2 regions of the Ottowia sp. SB7-C50 genome follow, and region 2 is predicted to be linked to the other one. Evidence: predicted binding sites of a transcription regulator. Region 2 holds the regulator's gene; the other holds the start of a gene.
The links. The regulator LexA, encoded in region 2, represses DNA repair genes until DNA is damaged. The targets are predictions, from matches to a motif close to ACTGTATNNNNATACAGT.

Region 1 (4,412 bases), 920 kb from region 2:
CAATTCGCTGGCGGGCTGTGGCAGGTTGAAGCGCATCTGCCCGCGCGGCGCGGTCTGGATCAGCTGGGCCAGCGCCTGCACGTTGTAGACCAGCGCGCGGTCGAACGGCTTGTTGGCCAGGTTCTGCGCCACCAGCCACGTCAACGCCAGGCTGATCGGCCACAGCAACAGCAGCGGCGTCAGCATCCAGTCCAGGATTTCGCCGAACAGCGACCGCTGCGTGCGTTGAAACAGCTTGACTGCCATGCTATTGTGTTAATAGCTGCTTGCGCTTGACCATCAAGCGCAAGCAGCCCATTTCATCCAAAAACCGCGCGCAACACGAAGAGGGCTGCGCAGCAAGCCCGCCCCCTCCGATGGCCGCGGAGCAGGCCACCCGGGAAACGCCGCGGCCGGGGTCCCCCCCGGCCGCCAGCGTTGTCCCCCCGGGGGGAAGGCGCGCCAGCGCCTCAGGGGGGAGCCAGTTACGGGGGAGCAATTTTCTCCAGGCAGTAACCCAACCCCCGCACCGTCGCGATGCGGATCGGCCCCTTCTCGATCTTCTTGCGCAGGCGGTGGATATAGACCTCGATGGCGTTGTTGCTGACTTCCTCGCCCCATTCGCACAGGCGCTCGACCAGCTGCTCCTTGCTCACCAGCCGGCCGCTGCGCTGCAGCAGCACTTCCAGCAGGCCCAGCTCGCGCGCCGACAGGTCGATCATGCGGCCGTCGATGCTGGCCACGCGGCCGGTTTGGTCGTATTCGAGCGGGCCGTGCTTGATGGTGGAGGTGGCCGCGCCCATGCCGCGCCGCGTCAGGGCGCGCACGCGCGCTTCCAGCTCGCTCAGCGCGAACGGCTTGGCCATGTAGTCGTCGGCGCCGTAGTCCAGCCCCTTGACGCGCTCTTCCACGCTGTCGGCGGCGGTCAGGATCAGCACCGGCAGCGTCTGCCCGCGCGCGCGCAGGCGCTTGAGCACCTCCAGCCCGTGCAGGCGCGGCAGCCCCAGGTCAAGGATCAGCAGGTCGAATTCGGTGTTGGTGAGCAGCGCGGTATCGGCTTCGCTGCCACTGGCCACGTGGTCGACCGCGGCGCCGGCATTGCGCAGGCTGCGCATCAGGCCATCGGCCAGCACCTGGTCGTCTTCGGCGATCAGAATGCGCATGACTTTTGTCTCCTCAGGGTCGTTGTGGTTGCGCCAGCAGGGAAATTCTAGGCGGGATGGACGCGGCGCGCCCCGCCAGTGTGGCATGGACGGCCGGGCGGGCGCTGGGCGCCATCCGTGGACGCGGGTTTCGGGGCTGAATCGGCGCACGCGCCCGCGGGGCGGACCTCAACGCGCATAGGCCTCCAGCCCCAGCGCCACCACCGTTGCCACCTCGTCGCCCACAGCGGCGCGGAATTCGGCTTCAGCCTGCGTCAGCGCCGTGCGGAACGCCGCCAGCCAGTCCAGCCCGGCGGGGGTGAACACGATTCGCCGCGCCCGCGCGTCCAGCGGGTCGGGCTGGCGCGCCACCAGGCCCCAGGCCTCGCACTGGTCCACCAGGTCGCCCATCGCCTGCTTGGTCATGCCGGCCCGCTGCGCCAGCTCAGTCAGCCGCGCGCCCGCCAGCGGCAGGTGGCGCGTGATGTGGATGTGCGCCGCGCCCACCTTGTCGCGCGCCGCCAGATGGGCCAGCGCCAGCGGCGCCTGCTCGCTCACCGTCATCAACTGCAGCACGCGCGCGTCAAAGCGCCGCATGGCCTCGCCCAGCAGGCGCCCCAGGTGGCTCTGGCGCCAGCGGTCGTCGGTCATGTCAAGGGGCGCAGCAGGCATGGCCGATATGATAAGGTAAACTGACTTAAATTTCAGTTTACTCGATCCAATGTATTGATATACAGTCCTGTTCAAGCATCCAGTTCAAACCGGCTGCCACCCCCGCTCCATGCGGGTAACCCATTGATTCACCGGAGGATTTCATCATGGACATGGCCGTCGCCGACAAGACCGAAAAAGCCAAGGCCCTGCAGGCCGCGCTGGCCCAGATCGAAAAGCAGTTTGGCAAGGGCACCATCATGCGCCTGGGCGAGGGCGAAGCGATCGAGGACATCCAGGTCGTCTCCACCGGCTCGCTGGGGCTGGACGTGGCGCTGGGCGTGGGCGGCCTGCCGCGCGGCCGTGTGATCGAGATCTACGGGCCGGAAAGCTCGGGCAAGACCACGCTCACGCTGCAGGTCATTGCCGAAATGCAGAAGCTCGGCGGCACCTGCGCCTTCATCGACGCCGAACACGCGCTGGACACCGCCTACGCGCAAAAGCTGGGCGTCAACCTGTCCGACATGCTGATCAGCCAGCCCGACACCGGCGAGCAGGCGCTGGAAATCGTCGATTCGCTGGTGCGCTCGGGCGCCGTCGACCTGGTCGTGATCGACTCGGTGGCCGCGCTCACGCCCAAGGCCGAGATCGAAGGCGACATGGGCGACAGCCTGCCCGGCCTGCAGGCGCGCCTGATGAGCCAGGCGCTGCGCAAGCTCACCGCCACCATCAAGAAGACCAACTGCACGGTGATCTTCATCAACCAGATCCGCATGAAGATCGGCGTCATGTTCGGCAGCCCCGAGACCACCACGGGCGGCAACGCGCTCAAGTTCTACGCCTCGGTGCGCCTGGACATCCGCCGCATCGGCACCCTCAAGAAGGGCGACGAGGCCATCGGCAACGAAACCCGCGTCAAGGTGGTGAAGAACAAGGTCAGCCCGCCCTTCAAGCAGGCCGAGTTCGACATCCTGTTCGGCGAAGGCATCAGCCGCGAGGGCGAGATCATCGACATGGGCGTCACCGCCAAGGTGGTCGACAAATCCGGCGCCTGGTACGCCTACCAGGGCGAAAAAATCGGCCAGGGCCGCGACAACGCCCGCGAGTTCCTGCGCGAGAACCCCGAACTGGCCAGGGAGATTGAAAACAAGGTGCGAGAGTCGCTCGGCATCGCCGGGCGACCGGCGGCGGCGCAAGCCGACGCGCCGGAGGCGTGAGCCGAGGTGCGCGATTTCAGCACAGGCGTCATGTCGACGCAGCCGACGTGAAGGCCGCGTCAGCGGCCGGGCCGAAGCTACAACCGTGTTCGCATTCGCGCGGCATCGCCGGGCGACCCGCGGTGAAGCAAGACGACGTGACTGAGGCGCAAGCCGAGGTGGACGCAATTTCACCTCACGCTGACACCCGCGAAGCGCAAGTTATTGCGTCGACGTAAACGACAGGACCAATTTCGTCATTCCCGCGAAGGCGGGAATCCATGCATCAACCCGCCGCGATGCCTGCAAATGCCCCTTGGACTCGCGCCTTCGCGGGAGTGACGCTGTGAGCGGAGTTGTTCAAGTGGATAGCTATGGGATCAATCAGCCGGAGCGCGGTGTACCGGCGCCAACAAGTTCCGCGAGTCGTCCGGCATTGCCGGGCGACCTGCGGCGGCGCAGTCCGGGGCGCACTTGCCGTGCGACGCTCCTCGCCAAAGGCCCAGTGCAGCATCCAATCGGCCCCCAGCGCTTGCTCAGTAACGTATTAAGCTATTGAAATCATAGTAATCGCCATGCCATCCCTCCCGTCGCGCATCTCGCTCAAAGGCCGGGCGCTGCGCTATCTGGCGGCGCGCGAGCACTCGCGCACCGAGTTGGCGGCCAAGCTGGCCCGCCATATGGCCGATGACGATGCGCCAGACGCCATTGAAAAGGTGCTGGACGAACTGACGGCCAAGGGCTTCATCGACGAGGGGCGCGTGGCCGAATCGGTGCTGCACCGCCGTGCCAACAGACTGGGCGGCGCCCGCGTGATGCAGGAATTGCGCGCCAAGGGCCTGTCCGCCCCGGTGATGGCCGAGGCCGCCGAACAACTGCGCGCCACCGAACTGGCGCGGGCGAAAGAGGTCTGGCGCCGTAAGTTCGGCCAGTTGCCCTCCGATGCCGCCGAACGCGCCCGTCAATGGCGTTTCCTGGCCGGGCGAGGCTTTTCCGGCGACATCGCGCGCCGTGTGTTGGGCGGAGCGGGCGAAGACGACTCCGCCTGAAGCTTTAGCGCGCCGCCACCTGGGCGAAGGTGGAATCGCTTACAGCCGCAAGATCGAACGCGCCCTCACGCTCGACGAACTGCTGCCGCACCTCAACCCGCTGGTCGACGCCATTGCCGAGCAAGTGGGCAGCGAACTCGCCGCCGAGTTTGCCGATACCGCCGCATTCATCCTCAGTCCGCGGTGACCGCGCTGGCCGCGCGGGCCGTTGTGCGGCGCGGTCGCCGGGTCAGACGCCCAGCATCAGTTTCAGGTTCTGCACCGCGGCGCCGCTGGCGCCCTTGCCCAGGTTGTCGAGCCGCGCCACGCACAGGGCCTGGCGTGCCTCGGGGTTGCCGAAGACGCGGATTTCCAGCTGATTGGTGCCCTTGAGCGCCACCGCGTCCAGCTTGCCC
Region 2 (4,412 bases):
ATGCTATCAAAAATATAGAAGACTTCACCAACCCGAACGTCGTCAAGGCGGTGACCGACGCGCGCGGGCTGGCCCTGCTGTTCAGCCGCGCGCCGCTGCCGTGGTGGCGCGACGGCTTTGCGCAGGGCGTCACACAACTGCCCACGTCGCCCGCGCCGCTGCGGCACATCGGCATCTACAGCTATCGCGCGGCGTTTCTGCGCGCGTTTCCGTCGCTGCCGCCGGCGCCGCTGGAGCAGTGCGAGGCGCTGGAGCAGTTGCGCGCGCTGTGGCACGGCCACCGCATCGCCGTGCACGTGACGCCGCACGCGCCCGGCCCGGGCGTCGACACGCCCGAAGACCTGGCGCGCGTGCGCGCGCTGTTCGACTGACGGGCGCGCCGGGCGTCTGCGCGGCAGAAGCCACGCTGTCAGCCTGACGCAGGCCGCTGCGTGCTATTCTTGATTCGACATCCACCACGCCCGCGCCACGCATCGGCGCCTAGACAGGCACCGCCATTCCAACCGAGGAGCACACTTGAAACTCATTCTTCTGGGCGCCCCCGGCGCCGGCAAGGGCACGCAGGCGGCCTTCATCTGCCAGAAATACGGCATCCCGCAAATCTCCACCGGCGACATGCTGCGCGCCGCCGTCAAGGCCGGCACGCCGCTGGGCCTGCAGGCCAAGAGCGTGATGGAGTCAGGCGGCCTGGTCAGCGACGACCTGATCATCAACCTGGTGAAGGAGCGCATCGCCCAGCCCGATTGCGCCAACGGCTTCCTGTTTGACGGCTTTCCGCGCACCATTCCGCAGGCCGAGGCCATGCGGGCAGCCGGCGTCAAGCTGGACTACGTGCTCGAGATCGACGTGCCCTTCGACGCCATCATCGACCGCATGAGCGGCCGCCGCAGCCACCCGGCCAGCGGCCGCACCTACCACGTCAAGTTCAACCCGCCCAAGGTGGAAGGCAAGGACGACGTCACCGGCGAGCCGCTGGTGCAGCGCGACGACGACAAGGAAGACACCGTGCGCAAGCGCCTGGAGGTGTACGACCAGCAGACGCGCCCGCTGGTGAGCTACTACAGCAACTGGGCCGCCCAGGAGCCCGCCGCCGCGCCCAAGTACCGCAAGATCAGCGGCACCGGCACGGTCGACGAAATCACGGCGCGCGCGCTGCAGGCGCTGGCCAGCTGACGCGCCGCGGCGTCACGCCGCGCTGCGCACCTCAACGCCCCGCTGGCCGGGGCGTTGTGCTTTCCGGGTGCCGGGTGCTGCTGGGAATGTGGGCGGCAGAAGGCGTCGAAGCGAAACGTGCGAAAAACGAGGATAGCTTCGGTGTACCGACGAACCCATAGCCGGGCTATGGGCGCAGGCGGTAACACCGCGATAGACCGTTTTCTCGCGCGTTGCAGCCGACGCACCTCTGCCGGCCACACTCCTAGGGCGTGCCGGCGGCGCGCCCCAGCACCATCACCCAATGCTCGCCCCAGGGCGAGCGTGCATCGGACGCACAGGCCACGCCCACGTCGGTGTATTCCGGCGCCGCCATGTTGACGCAATGCGGCGGGCTGTCCTGCCACAGCGCCAGCACCGCGCCCGCCGACGACACGCCGGCCGCGGCGTTTTCGCCCACGCCCCAGGCAGAAAAGCCGGCCTCGGCCACGCGTTGCGCCACGCTGCTGCCGTCGCTGCCCACGTGCGTCACCGCACCCATGGCGGCCGAATCGGCCGCGTGGCGCGCCGCCGCCGCGGCCAGCCGGTCGTCCCAGCGCAACGCCGCCACCGGCGCCTGCGCCACCCCGGCGCACGACGCGCCCTGCGCGCGCCATGAGTTGAGCAGCGCCGCCACGGCACGGCCTGCCTGCGCATCGCCGCAGGCGGTCTTTCCCGTCGAAACCAGGGGCGGTTGCACGACCCCCGTGGTGGGGGTCGCCGCCGCCGACGTGCTGGTCGAGGTTGCATCGGATGCCGCTGCCGGCGCGCTGGTCGCCTGGTCGCTGGCCGATACCGCGGTCGGTGCCGCGGGGCTGGCCGTACTGGAGGTGACGTCGCCGCCGCCCCCGCAGGCGGCCAAAAACCCCACCAGGCACAGGCCTGCGCCTGCCCAACCCCTCCGTCGTACGCCGGATCGCTTCATCTCGTTCGTCACTCGCACCCCAGTCCCAAAAACCGAAAGCCGCGACCATAGCGCCCGCCGGCGCCTTGGCCCGCGCCCATCGGGCTTTGGCGTGGCAAGAAGCTGTAAATGTCGTGACCGCCGCAGCGCCCCACCCGCAGTGACCTGACGCCCATTGCTTTCAATTTCATAGCAACAGAGTCTTCGTGCAAAAGGGCCGGCGCCCCGTTCACAAGACACTTGCGCATTGCGTTAAACTGGTTAAAAATACAGTTACTGGATATCAACACAGGCCTGCCCTGCACCGCCATGACCGATACGCCCAAACTCACCGCCCGCCAGCAGGAAATCCTGCAGCTGGTGCAGCACGCCATTGCCCGCACCGGCGCACCGCCCACGCGTGCCGAAATCGCGGCCGAGCTGGGCTTCAAGTCCGCCAACGCCGCCGAAGAGCACCTGCAGGCCCTGGCCCGCAAAGGCGTGATCGAGCTGGTCAGCGGCACCTCGCGCGGCATCCGCCTCAAGGGCGCGGGCCGCACCGGCGTGCGCACCGACGCCTTCAGCCTGCCGCTGCCCGGCATGGCGCAACTGGCGCTGCCCCTCATCGGCCGCGTGGCGGCCGGCTCGCCCATCCTGGCGCAAGAACACGTCGACCAGACCTATCACATCGAGCCCGGCCTGTTCCCGCAGCGGCCCGACTACCTGCTGCGCGTGCGCGGCATGTCCATGCGCGACGCCGGCATCATCGACGGCGACCTGCTGGCCGTGCAGTCCACGCGCGACGCGCGCAACGGCCAGATCGTCGTGGCGCGCCTGGGCGACGATGTCACCGTCAAGCGCTTTCACCGCCACAAGGACCAGATCGAACTGCACGCCGAAAACCCCGACTACCCCACCATCGTCGTGCGCCCGGGCGAACCGTTCGAGATCGAAGGGCTGGCGGTCGGCCTGATCCGCAACAGCATGCTGATGTAGCCCTGCTTTCCCGCGCCGCCGCAGGTGGCGGGCGTGCAGACGATGGGCCGCCCCGGCGCCGTCGTCCACACCCTGCGGCAGCGCCCCGCCTGGCTCGGTCGAGCCGGGCCGCATCAATCTCGCCTGTGTCCAACCTGTTTCTGTCCTGAAAGGTTTTACATGGGAAACAAAGTCATTCACCTGGCCGACTGGGCCGTGCCCAGCTATCGCCGGCAGCGCAGCGCCGCACCGCGCACCGTCACCTCGCCAGCGGGCGGCTGGAGCGACATGGCCCGCCAGCGGGTGGCGCAGCGCCACGCGGGCGCGCAGGGCGGCCCCACCAGCCTGTCGCTGGTGCCCAGCGCCGAAGCGCCCGGTGCCGCCCCCATCGTCACCGGCGCGCCCGCCGTGCGGGTGACCCGCCCGTTGGACGCGCGCCATGCGGCAGACGCCAGCGGGCGGCTGCGCATTTCGGGGCGGCTCATCGACGTGTGCGCCGAACTGGAACGGCTGGCCGCCGCCGAGGCGCAGGCCGCGTTGCCGCGCCGGGCTTGAGCGTGGCCGCGCCGCGCGGGGGCGCCGCGCCCATCCCGGTAGATGGGCGGCGTTGACGGGGCGCACCGCCCTGGGTGCGAAGCCGCCCGCGCCAGCCATCTGCGGTGGCGTGCCCGGGCGTGATGGCTGGCAGCACACGGCACTTTTCGCCCGCTGGCGCTGGCCCATCAACGGCGAATTGCTCCTGAATTCGAAGCAAAATGTCGGGCGCCAGCGCGCGTGCCCGGCGCGGCGCAAGCCCATCGACGCGGCGTTCCACGCCTTGCTTTCGCATCGCGGCGCATGCCGCCTGGCCGCGGCGCTGCGGTACGACCATGCCCAAAGGCACAATGCGGGTCATGAATATCGTGATCCTCGACGACTATCAGGACGCCGTTCGCAAGCTGCCCTGCGCGTCCAAGCTCGAGCCGTATCCCGCCAAGGTCTACACCAACACCGTCAAGGGGCTGGGCCAGTTGTCGGTGCGCCTGCGCGATGCCGAAGTGATCGTGCTGATCCGCGAGCGCACGCACATCACGCGCCAGCTGGTCGAAAAGCTGCCCAGACTGAAAATGATCTCGCAGACGGGGCGCATCGGCAGCCATGTCGACGTGGTGGCCTGCACCGAGCGCGGCATCGCCGTCGCCGAAGGCGTGGGTTCGCCGGTGGCACCGGCCGAGCTGACCTGGGCGCTGATCATGGCGGCCGCACGCCGGCTGCCGCAGTACGTGGGCAACCTCAAGCACGGCGCGTGGCAGCAGTCGGGTCTGAAGTCGGCGTCGATGCCGCCCAACTTCGGCCTGGGCACGGTGCTGCGCGGGCGCACGCT

Region 1: a site for LexA is predicted at 1,842-1,859, ahead of recA (recombinase RecA). Genes of this name have one in related genera too.

Annotation. Positions count from the first base shown of each region.
Region 1 covers NZ_CP136995.1:128,309-132,720, forward strand. The annotation lists gene R0D99_RS00625 (sensor histidine kinase) at 1-246, opposite strand, end outside; gene R0D99_RS00630 (response regulator transcription factor) at 465-1,142, opposite strand; gene R0D99_RS00635 (MarR family winged helix-turn-helix transcriptional regulator) at 1,311-1,793, opposite strand; gene recA (recombinase RecA) at 1,940-2,989, shown strand; gene recX (recombination regulator RecX) at 3,544-4,017, shown strand; gene R0D99_RS00650 (hypothetical protein) at 3,980-4,204, shown strand; gene argC (N-acetyl-gamma-glutamyl-phosphate reductase) at 4,247-4,412, opposite strand, start outside.
Region 2 covers NZ_CP136995.1:2,817,648-2,822,059, forward strand. The annotation lists gene kdsB (3-deoxy-manno-octulosonate cytidylyltransferase) at 1-371, shown strand, start outside; gene adk (adenylate kinase) at 517-1,173, shown strand; gene R0D99_RS13475 (CAP domain-containing protein) at 1,418-1,891, opposite strand; gene lexA (transcriptional repressor LexA) at 2,405-3,070, shown strand; gene R0D99_RS13485 (hypothetical protein) at 3,230-3,604, shown strand; gene R0D99_RS13490 (D-2-hydroxyacid dehydrogenase family protein) at 3,943-4,412, shown strand, end outside.